2 regions of the Allobosea sp. BIWAKO-01 genome follow, and region 1 is predicted to be linked to the other one. Evidence: predicted binding sites of a transcription regulator. Region 1 holds the regulator's gene; the other holds the start of a gene.
What was found. The regulator PhoB, encoded in region 1, activates phosphate uptake and scavenging genes when phosphate is short. The targets are predictions, from matches to a motif close to TGTCATNNANCTGTCAT.
Positions count from the first base shown of each region.

Region 2: the regulator PhoB is predicted to act here: its motif matches at 2,225-2,241, upstream of BIWAKO_RS24045 (RNA degradosome polyphosphate kinase).

Region 1 is NZ_BCQA01000001.1:1,663,881-1,669,071, forward strand. Features, by position in the region: gene greA (transcription elongation factor GreA) at 1-49, shown strand, start outside; gene BIWAKO_RS07665 (TIGR03862 family flavoprotein) at 59-1,276, opposite strand; gene BIWAKO_RS07670 (YnfA family protein) at 1,351-1,671, shown strand; gene phoB (phosphate regulon transcriptional regulator PhoB) at 1,776-2,474, opposite strand; gene phoU (phosphate signaling complex protein PhoU) at 2,508-3,227, opposite strand; gene pstB (phosphate ABC transporter ATP-binding protein PstB) at 3,276-4,076, opposite strand; gene pstA (phosphate ABC transporter permease PstA) at 4,121-5,008, opposite strand; gene pstC (phosphate ABC transporter permease subunit PstC) at 5,022-5,191, opposite strand, start outside.
Region 2 is NZ_BCQA01000001.1:5,130,380-5,135,570, forward strand. Features, by position in the region: gene BIWAKO_RS24030 (P-loop NTPase family protein) at 1-382, shown strand, start outside; gene BIWAKO_RS24035 (gamma-glutamylcyclotransferase family protein) at 437-796, shown strand; gene BIWAKO_RS24040 (acyl-CoA desaturase) at 806-2,047, opposite strand; gene BIWAKO_RS24045 (RNA degradosome polyphosphate kinase) at 2,313-4,508, shown strand; gene ppx (exopolyphosphatase) at 4,516-5,191, shown strand, end outside.

The DNA of each region.
Region 1 (5,191 bases):
GAGCGTCAGCATCGGCACAGAGGCGGTCGAGATCATCACGATCGCCTGAGGCGATCGTTCAGCTTCGGGCGAGCCAGGCCTGAATCCCTGCTGCAGCTGCGACTCCGGTCGCGAAACAGGCTTGCAGCAGATAGCCGCCGGTCGGCGCCTCCCAATCCAGCATCTCGCCTGCGGCAAAGGTACCGGGCAAGCGATTCAGCATGAAGCCTTCCTCGATCTCGGCGGGGGCGACGCCACCGGCGGTGGAGATCGCCCGCTCGATCGGCCTGAGACCGGTCAGTACCAGAGGCGCGGCCTTGATGAGTGCGGCCAGCCTCTCCGCGTCTTCGGGGAGGGGCCCCTTCGCCGCTTCGCGCAGCAGCGCAATCGCGGATGGAGCAAGGCCTGCAGCCTTGCGCAGATGATTGCTCAGCGTCACGCCTTTGCGACGATGCGCGAGGCGCTGGACCAGCAGCGCTGCCTCGTGATCGGGCCGCAGATCGATGGTGATGACCGCCCTGCCCTCGCGCAGGATCGTCTCGCGGATCGGGGCAGAAAGTGCATAGACCGCGCCGCCTTCCAGACCCGACGCATCGATCATCGCCTCGCCGGGCACGGATTGGCCGCCGAAGCTCAGGACGATGCGCTTCAACGGTACTCCAGCAAAACGCTCTCGCATGGTCTGGGACCAATCGACCGTGAAGCCGCCATTGGCCGGGCGCAGCGGCGCAATCGCAACCCCGCGCGCCGCCAGCAAGGGTGCCCAGCCACCATCCGAACCCAGCCGTGGCCAGCTCGCGCCGCCGAGCGCGAGCAGCGTCGCGTCCGGCTGCGCCTCGACATCGGCACCATCGCGGCTCCGGAACGTCAGAGCACCCGCCTCGCTCCAGCCGGTCCAGCGATGACCAGGCGCGAAGCTGACACCGAGTCCTTCGAGCCGGCGCAGCCATGCCCGCAGCAAGGGCGAGGCCTTCATGGCGCGCGGGAAGACGCGCCCGCTGCTGCCGACAAACGTATCCTGCCCGAGCGCATCGGCCCAGTCGCGCAGGGCTCGTGGCGGGAAGGCGCGAATGGCTGGCTCCAGCCAGGCTTGCGCATCGCGATAGCGGGGCAGGAAGCGGTCGAGCGGCTCGGAATGGGTAAGGTTCAATCCGCCGCGCCCGGCCAGCAGGAATTTGCGGGCCGGCGAGGGCATGCGATCGTAGATCGTGACGGTGTCCCCGGCTGCCGCGAGGCGCTCTGCCGCGATCAGCCCGGAGGGTCCTGCTCCGATGATGGCAATGTGGTGTGCTGGCATCGGTCTGGCTTGCCGTCAGCGCGCCCTGCGGTCAAGGGTGATCCGCCCTCAAGGGCGACCGACAGGGACGAACCATGCCGACCATCGCCGCCTATCTCGGCGCAGCCATTCTCGAAATCGCCGGCTGTTTCGCGTTCTGGGGCTGGCTCCGGCTCGGCAAGCCGGTCTGGTGGCTCGTGCCCGGACTGGTGTCGCTCGCCCTGTTCGCCTGGTTATTGACCCTGGCGGAGAGCGAAGCCGCCGGACGGGCCTATGCCGCCTATGGCGGCGTTTACATCGTCAGTTCGCTCGTCTGGCTCTGGGCCGTGGAAGGCTTTCGCCCCGACCGCTGGGACATTGCCGGCGGGCTGATCTGCCTCGCCGGCGCCGCGATCATCATCGCAGGGCCGCGCTAGGGCATCGGCCCGAAAAGTGGATTGCGGTTTTCTGGAAAGCCTATGCAGCCATAGAAAATCAGATCATCGGACCGGATTCGATATCCGACCCGATGATCCAAGTCTCAGCTCCGCGCAAAGGTCTCGTCGAAGGCGTAGCCGGCACCGCGAACGGTCCGCAGCGGATCCTTGGCGTTGTCAGGGGTGATCGCCTTGCGCAGCCGGCCAACATGGACGTCGACGGTGCGTTCGTCGATATAGACGTCGCGGCCCCAGACCGCGTCGAGCAGCTGGGCCCGGGAATAGACCCGCCCCGGCGCCTGCATCAGGAACTCGAGCAGGCGGAACTCGGTCGGGCCGAGATGCAGCTCGCTCCCTGAGCGGCGGACACGGCGGGTGGTGCGGTCGAGCTCGAGATCGCCGGCAGCCAGCAGGCCGGCGACATGACCCGGCTTGGCGCGGCGCAGCAGCGCCTGGATGCGAGCGATCAGCTCGGGCAGCGAGAACGGCTTGACGACATAGTCGTCGGCCCCGGTGGCGAGGCCGCGCACACGCTCGGTCTCCTCGCCGCGGGCGGTGAGCATGATGATCGGCACCCGCTCGGTATCGCGACGAGTCCGCAGCCGCCGGCAGAGCTCGATGCCGGAAAGACCCGGCAGCATCCAGTCGAGCAGCACGAGGTCCGGCGTATGATCGCGCAGATGCAGCTCGGCATCGTCGCCCCGCGCGACGCTATCGACCTCGAAGCCTTCGGCCTCGAGATTGTAGCGCAGCAGCAGGGTCAGCGGCTCTTCGTCCTCAACGATCAGGATGCGTGCAGGCATGTCTCACTCGGTCCCAAAGGTGTCGGGCGCCGGTCACTCACCGGTGGCGGCGTCCAGAAGGATATTGGTCGTGTCGAGCTTCGGACGGGCTGCGTCCAAGGCTTCGCCCGTAACGAGATAGTGGATCGTCTCGGCGATGTTGGTGGTGTGGTCGCCGATGCGCTCGACATTCTTGGCGCAGAACAGGAGATGCGTGCAGAAGGTGATGTTGCGCGGGTCTTCCATCATATAGGTAAGCAGCTCGCGGAAGAGCGAGGTATAGAGCGCGTCGATCTCGTCGTCGCGGCGCCAGACCTCCATGGCCTTCTGCTCGTTGCTGACGGCGTAAGCGTCGAGCACGTCCTTGAGCTGGGCCTGAACCAGGCGGCTCATATGCTCGAGGCCGACGACCGCGCGCGACGGCGGCTGGAACTGGCCGGAGATGGCGACTGCGCGCTTGGCGATGTTCTTGGCGAGATCGCCGACGCGCTCGATATCGGCGGCGATGCGGATGGCCGAGATCAGCTCGCGCAGATCGTTGGCGAGCGGCTGGCGCCGGGCGATGGTGAGCACCGCCTTCTCCTCGACCTCGCGCTGCAGATTGTCGAGGCGCTGGTCGGCGCTGATGACCTTCTGTGCCAGCCCGGTATCCCGGCGCACCAGGGCGACCGTCGAATCGCCGAGCATGCGCTCCGACATGCCCCCCATCTCGGCCAGGCTGCGGCGGATCCCCTCGAGATCGGCATCATAAGAGCGGACGATGTGATCAGTCATCGCGGCGTATCCTTTGTCGGCAAAGCAGTTGGAAGGCTGGGCGCCGGTTCAGCCGAAGCGGCCGGTGACGTAATCCTGCGTCTGCTTCTTGTGCGGGTTCATGAAGATGGTGTTGGTGGCGTCGAATTCGATCACCTCGCCGAGATACATGAAGGCGGTGTACTGCGAGATGCGCGCCGCCTGCTGCATGTTGTGGGTGACGATGACGATGGTGAAGTCGGTCTTGAGCTGCTCGAGCAGGTCCTCGATCTTGCCGGTCGAGATCGGATCGAGTGCCGAGGTCGGCTCATCGAACAGGATGACTTCCGGCTTCTGGGCAATGGTGCGCGCAATGCAGAGGCGCTGCTGCTGGCCGCCGGACAGGCCCATGCCGGAGGTCTTCAGCTTGTCCTTGACCTCGTCCCAGAGCGCGGAGCGGCGCAGAGCCCCTTCGACGCGATCATCGAGCTCGGATTTCGGCGGCTTCTCGTAGAGGCGGATGCCGAATGCGACATTGTCGTAGATCGACATCGGGAAGGGCGTTGGCTTCTGGAACACCATGCCGACGCGCGAGCGCAGCTCGTTCACATCGATATCGTTGCTGATGACGTTGCGGCCGTCGAGCAGGATCTCGCCGGTGGCGCGCTGCTCGGGATAAAGCGAGTAGATCCGGTTGAAGATGCGCAGCAGGGTCGACTTGCCGCAGCCCGACGGTCCGATCAGGGCCGTGACATGGCGGTCCCGGAAGTCGAGATTGATGTTCTTCAGCGCCTTGTGCTCACCGTAGTAGAAATCGAGGTTCTTGACCGCGATCCGGACGGGGGCCTCGGCATCAAGCGCTTGCGGGCTCAGTTCCAGCGTCGAAAGCATCGACTTGTTCCTTCAGATCGAACGCGACGAGGGTTTAAGGCCGTTCATTTGCCGCCCCGCACGATGCGGCGGGCGATAAGCGAGAGGCACAGGATCGAGACGGTGATGATCAGCGAACCGGCCCAGGCGAGCTGCTGCCAGTTCTCATAGGGGGCGGAGGCGAACTGGTAGATCGTCACCGGCAGGTTGGAGACGCCGCCGACGAGGCTGGGCGAGAACCAGAAATTGTTGTTCAGGGCGGTGAAGATCAGCGGCGCCGTCTCGCCGGCGATGCGCGCCAGGGCCAGCAGGATGCCGGTGACCATGCCGGATTTCGCCGCCCGCCAGGTCACGCTGGTGATGACGACCGAAGGCGGGGCGCCGAGCGCAGCACCGGCTTCGCGCAACGAGCTCGGCACGAGGCGCAGCATGTCCTCGGTGGTGCGCACGATCACCGGGATCGCGATGATGCCCAGCGCCACGCCGCCGGCCCAGCCGGAATAGCCGCGGAACGGCTCGACCAGGACGACGTAGACGAAGAGGCCGATCAGGATCGACGGTGCCGAGAGCAGGATGTCGTTGATGAAACGGATCAGGTCCGCGAGCTTCGAGCCCTTGCCATACTCGGCAAGATAGGTGCCGGCGAGCACGCCCACCGGGGTCGCCACGGCGATGCCGAGGAAGGTCAGCACGATCGAGCCGACAATGGCGTTGGCAAGGCCGCCCCCCTCGCTGCCGGGACCGGGCGTGACCTGGGTGAAGGTCGCGACGGAGAGCCCGCCGATTCCCTTCACGAGCAGCATGCCGAGAATCCAGAACAGCACGAAGATGGCGAGAAGAGTGAAGCTGGTGGCGATGATCTTCATCGCCCGGTCCGCGGTGCGGCGCGCAGGACGGACGCGGCCCCAGACCTGATGAGGCGTCGTTGCGGGCGGGGTGACGGCGCTGTTCATGGCCAGGCTCCGCTCAGAAGGACTTGACGCGCGCGACAAGGATGCGCGCGATCACGAGGACGACGAAGGTGACGAAGAAGAGGATGCAGCCGAGCGCGATCAGCGCGTTGAGCTGCAGGCCCATCGCCTCGTTGAATTCGTTGGCGATGCGCGAGGCAATGGTCGAGCCGGGATCCATGATCG
Region 2 (5,191 bases), 3.5 Mb from region 1:
CGAAGCCGCCCTGTTCCATCTCCTGAACGCGATCAAGGCCAAGCGCGGCTCGCTGCTGCTGACCGCACGCTCGGCCCCCGATCAATGGGGCGTACGTATTCCCGACCTGTTGTCGCGCCTGCGGCTGGCGCCGCATGCGACGATCGCGCCGCCGGACGATGCGCTGCTGCGGGCACTGCTGGTCAAGCTCTTCATCGACCGGCAGCTCATCGTCGATGCCGGCATCATCGAAGCGCTGACGCTGCGGATGGAGCGCTCGTTTGCCGCGGCGCGTGCCCTGGTCGACGCGCTCGACAGGCTTTCGCTGGAACGCGGGCGGCGCGTCACGCGCGCGCTGGCCGGCGAGGTCCTGGCGGACCTCTTTCCGGATGATGCGAACTGAACAGGCGACGCAGCAAGCTAGATTGCCAGCCAGGCAGGTTGGGGGGAGAGCGGCATGGCCGAGAGGCGCGAGATCCGGCTGTTTTCGTACGGCACATTGCGCCAGAGGAACGTCCAGCTCGCCACATTCGGCCGAAAGCTCGAAGGCAGTGACGACGCCCTTGTCGGCTTCGCCCGCACTATGGTCGAGATCACCGATCCGGAGGTGATCGCCACCAGCGGCGAGACGCATCATCCGATCGTGACCCGGTCCGGCAATCCTGCCGACGAAGTGGCCGGAACCGTCTTCAGCATCACGGCCGCGGAGCTCGCCGCGGCCGATTCCTACGAGGTCTCGGATTATCGCCGGATTGCGGTGCGGCTTAGATCCGGGACCGAGGCGTTCGTCTATGTCCGGGCTGCGGACGCGTCCTGAACCGAACGATCAGGCCGCGCCTTCCGAAGCCGACTTGACCGGCGGCCCAACGAGGCGTGCATGCATGGCCTCGATCAGAAGTTCATGTGCACGGGCTGCGATCGCGTCGAGCGAGGGGGTCCGCACGAACATCGCGGCCGCCTTCTCGCTGAGCTCCTCGCGGCTCGGCAGGACCGGCAGATGCCATTGCGCCACGGCGTCCTGGGCCTGCTGCTGCATTTCGGCCAGCCGGTCACCCGCACGCTGCTGCAGTTCGGCGAGCGCATCGCGCAAATCGGCGAGCGTCATCGTCGGCAGGTGCAGCTCCGACAGGGCAGGGCTCGCCGCATAGGCTTCCCGGAAGGCGCTGACGACGCGGTCCAGCGGCACCGAAGCCGCAAGCCGCTCGGCCGAGCGTTCGATGACGCGTGGCGGCAGGGCCTGCGAACGATCGACGACGGCCTGCGGCGGCGCCTTCAGGTCCCAGACCGCGCCGATCTTCGAGAGACCGAGGATCACGTAATAGGTCGGGTCCCACTGCCACCAGCGAAAGCCCTGACGCACGCTGTACTGATAGGCGTGGTGGTTGTTGTGCCAGCCTTCGCCCATGGTGATGATCGCCAGCCACCAGTTGTTGCGGCTTTCGTCGCCGGTCAAATAGTCCTTGTCGCCATGCACATGCGCGAGCGAGTTGATGCAGAATGTCGCGTGATAGACCGCAACCGTCGACCAGAAGAAGCCAACGATCAGGCCGGCCCAGCCGTCGATCGCGAAGCAGAGGCCGGCGAGCAGGATCGCGGGCGCCAGCTCGAAACGGTGCAGCAGGCGCAATTCGGGGAACTTCGTCAGGTCCTGAATCGTTGAATCGTCGAAGGTGCTGTGATCCCGGCTGAAGATCCAGCCGACATGCGAATAGGCGAAGGATGTCATGACCGGCGAATGCACGTCATGCTCGGTATCGGCATAGCGATGATGGTGACGGTGCTTGGAGGCCCACCAGAGCACGCTCTTCTGCGCCGTCGATTGGGCCAGCAGCGCGAGCAGGAACTGCCCGAAGCGGCTGGTCTTGTAGGAGCGGTGTGAGAAATACCGGTGATAGCCACCGGTGACCGCGAACATCCGCAACCAGTACAGCCCGATCGCGAGCCAGACCGAGGTCCAGGTCACACCGCTCCAGAGCGCTCCGAAACAGGCGAGATGCGCCAGCACGAAGGGAACGGCGGATGGGTAGACGATGTCGCCATCATCGTGAGGGGCAGTGCTGTCGCTCAAGAATGCTCTCTGTGGAGTTCGCGCGGATCCGCCGCTTCGGTGCAGCATGGGCCGCATGTCCGGCGGCACCAAACAGGACGAGCGGGCGCCGCGCAAGTAGGCCACTCGCCGCAGCATGGCAAAGGAAGCAGCATGGGAAGGCAATTGGTTTGAGGCAACGCAGGAATAGCACTCGCCCGTCATCGAAGCGTCACGCTAGGATGGCTTCAGGTTTGACAGGCGGGCGATCTCGGCCCGGCTTGCGTTCGAGATGAGGGCGAAACTTATGAATATCGAACCGACAAACGTGAAGGCTGCGGACATCGCGCCTGCGGTCAGTCCCGTCGGTCTGCGCCATTCGCCGGCCCGCTTCGTCAATCGCGAGCTGTCCTGGCTGAAGTTCAACCGTCGGGTCATGGAGGAGGCGTCGAACCGCAACCATCCTCTGCTGGAGCAGCTCCGCTTCCTCTCGATCTCGGCCAATAATCTCGACGAGTTCTTCATGGTCCGCGTCTCCGGCCTGCGCGAGCAGCTCAAGGCGGGTGTCGTCACGCCCAGCCAGGATGGGCTGACCCCGGCCGAGCAGCTGATCGAGATCGCCAAGGCGACGGCCGATCTTACCGCCGACCAGCAGGCGCGCTGGGTCGAGCTCAAGCGCGAGCTGGACGATAACCGCATCGTGCTGCTGGGTCCGAAGGACATCGGTGCGCAGCACCGCACCTGGCTCGAGGACCATTTCCTCCATCTCGTCTTCCCCGTGCTGACGCCATTGGCGATCGACCCGGCGCATCCCTTCCCCTTCATCCCCAATCTCGGATTCACGCTGGCATTGGCGCTGGAGCGGATCAGCGACGGCCGGCAGCTCGACGCGCTGATCCGGGTTCCCGGGAAGATCGACCGCTTCATCGAGCTGCCCGATCTCGCACGCGACGGCGTGCACCGCTTCATCACGCTGGAAGACACGGTCTCGCTCTTCATCGGCAAGCTCTTCCCCGGCTACGACGTCAAGGGAACCGGCTCGTTTCGCGTCATTCGCGACTCCGACCTCGACATCGAGGAGGAGGCCGAGGATCTGGTGCGCGTCTTCGAGACGATGCTGAAGCAGCGCCGTCGTGGCGTCGTCATCCGTCTCGAGGTCAGCGACGGCATGCCGCCGCATCTGCACCGGCTGATCGTGCGCGAGCTGAAGGTCGATCCCGACGAGATCGTCCAGGTCGATGGTATGATCGGGCTGAACGAGCTGTCCCAGCTGGTTGGCGTCGACCGGCCGGACCTCAAGTTCAAGCCGTACAACGCCCGCTTCCCCGAGCGCATTCGCGAGCATGGCGGCGATTGCTTCGCCGCGATCCGCCAGAAGGACCTGATCGTCCACCACCCCTATGAGAGCTTCGACGTCGTCGTGCAGTTCCTGCAGCAGGCGGCGCATGACCCCAACGTGGTCGCCATCAAGCAGACGCTCTATCGCACCTCATCGAACTCGCCGATCGTCAGGGCGCTGGCCGAGGCGGCCGAAGCGGGCAAGTCGGTGACGGCCCTGGTCGAGCTCAAGGCGCGCTTCGACGAGGAGGCGAATATTCGCTGGGCCAAGGATCTGGAGCGCGCGGGCGTGCAGGTCGTCTATGGCTTCATCGAGCTGAAGACCCACGCCAAGCTCTCGATGGTGGTGCGGCGCGAGGCCGGCCAACTCGTCAGCTACTGCCATATCGCGACCGGCAATTATCACCCGATCACGGCGCGCATCTACACCGACGTCTCCTTCTTCACCGCCGATCCGGTGATGGGGCAGGACGTCGCGCGCGTCTTCAACTTCATCACCGGCTATGCCGAGCCGGCCGAGCTCGAAAAGATGTCCGTCTCGCCGGTGGGGCTGAAACAGCGCCTGCTGTCCGACATTGCCGAGGAGATTGCGCATGTGAAGGCAGGCCGCAAGGGCGCGATCTGGGGCAAGTGCAACTCGCTGGTCGACCCCGAGATCATCGACGCGCTCTATGATGCGAGCCAGGCCGGTGTGGAGATCGACTTCGTCGTGCGCGGCATCTGCTGCCTGAGACCCGGAATTCCCGGGCTGTCGGAGAACATCCGGGTCAAGTCGATTGTCGGACGCTTCCTCGAGCACACCCGGATCTATGCCTTCGGCGCCGGCTTCGGCCTGCCCTCAGCCAAGGCAAAGCTCTATATTTCCTCGGCCGACCTGATGCCGCGGAATCTCGATCGGCGCGTCGAGGCGTTAACCCCGATCCAGAATCCGACGGTGCACCAGCAATTGCTGGAGCAGATCATGCTGGCGAATTTCCTCGACAACGAGCAAAGCTGGACCATCTTGCCCGATGGTGGCTCAAGACGCATTGTCCCGCCGCCGAGCGACGAGTCGTTCAACGCCCACAAATATTTCATGACCAATCCGAGTTTGTCCGGACGTGGAAAATCGCTCTCCAATTCAAGCCCCCGCAGCCTTGCGCGCCGGACCGGCAGAAAGGCTTGACCCGGCGTTGATCCCGGGGCGGCTGAGCCTCGGCGAGACGCTCGCCATCGTCGATATCGGCTCGAACTCGGTGCGTCTCGTCGTCTACGAGATGCTGTCGCGTTCGCCGGCGCAGGTCTTCAATGAGAAGGAGATGGCCGGTCTCGGCCGTCAGGTCGCGACCACCGGCCGGCTCGCCGATGACGCCATCGAGAAGGCGCTGGGCGCGCTCGTGCGCTTCCGCATTCTCTGTGACGCGATGCATGTCCGCGATATCCGTGTCATCGCGACCGCTGCGGCACGCGACGCGGCCAATGGACCTGCGTTCATCGCGCTCGCTGAACGGGCGATCGGCCAGCCGATCGAGCTGATCTCCGGGGGGCGCGAAGCCTATTTGTCGGCTCTCGGCGTGATCTCAGGCTTCGACGCACCGCGTGGCGTCGTCGGCGACCTTGGCGGCGGCTCGCTCGAGCTTGCCGCCGTCGACAACGACCGAGTGGGCGAGGGGGCCAGCCTGCCGATCGGCGTGCTGGCGCTGCTCGACCGCTCGAAAGGGTCGGTCAAGCTCGCCGAGAAGATCGTCCGCGAAGCGCTCGACAACCTGCCGCAACTCGCCGCGATGCGCGGACGCGATTTCTACGCGGTCGGTGGCACCTGGCGTGCCCTCGCGACGTTGCATCAGCGCCAGTCGGTCTATCCGCTCA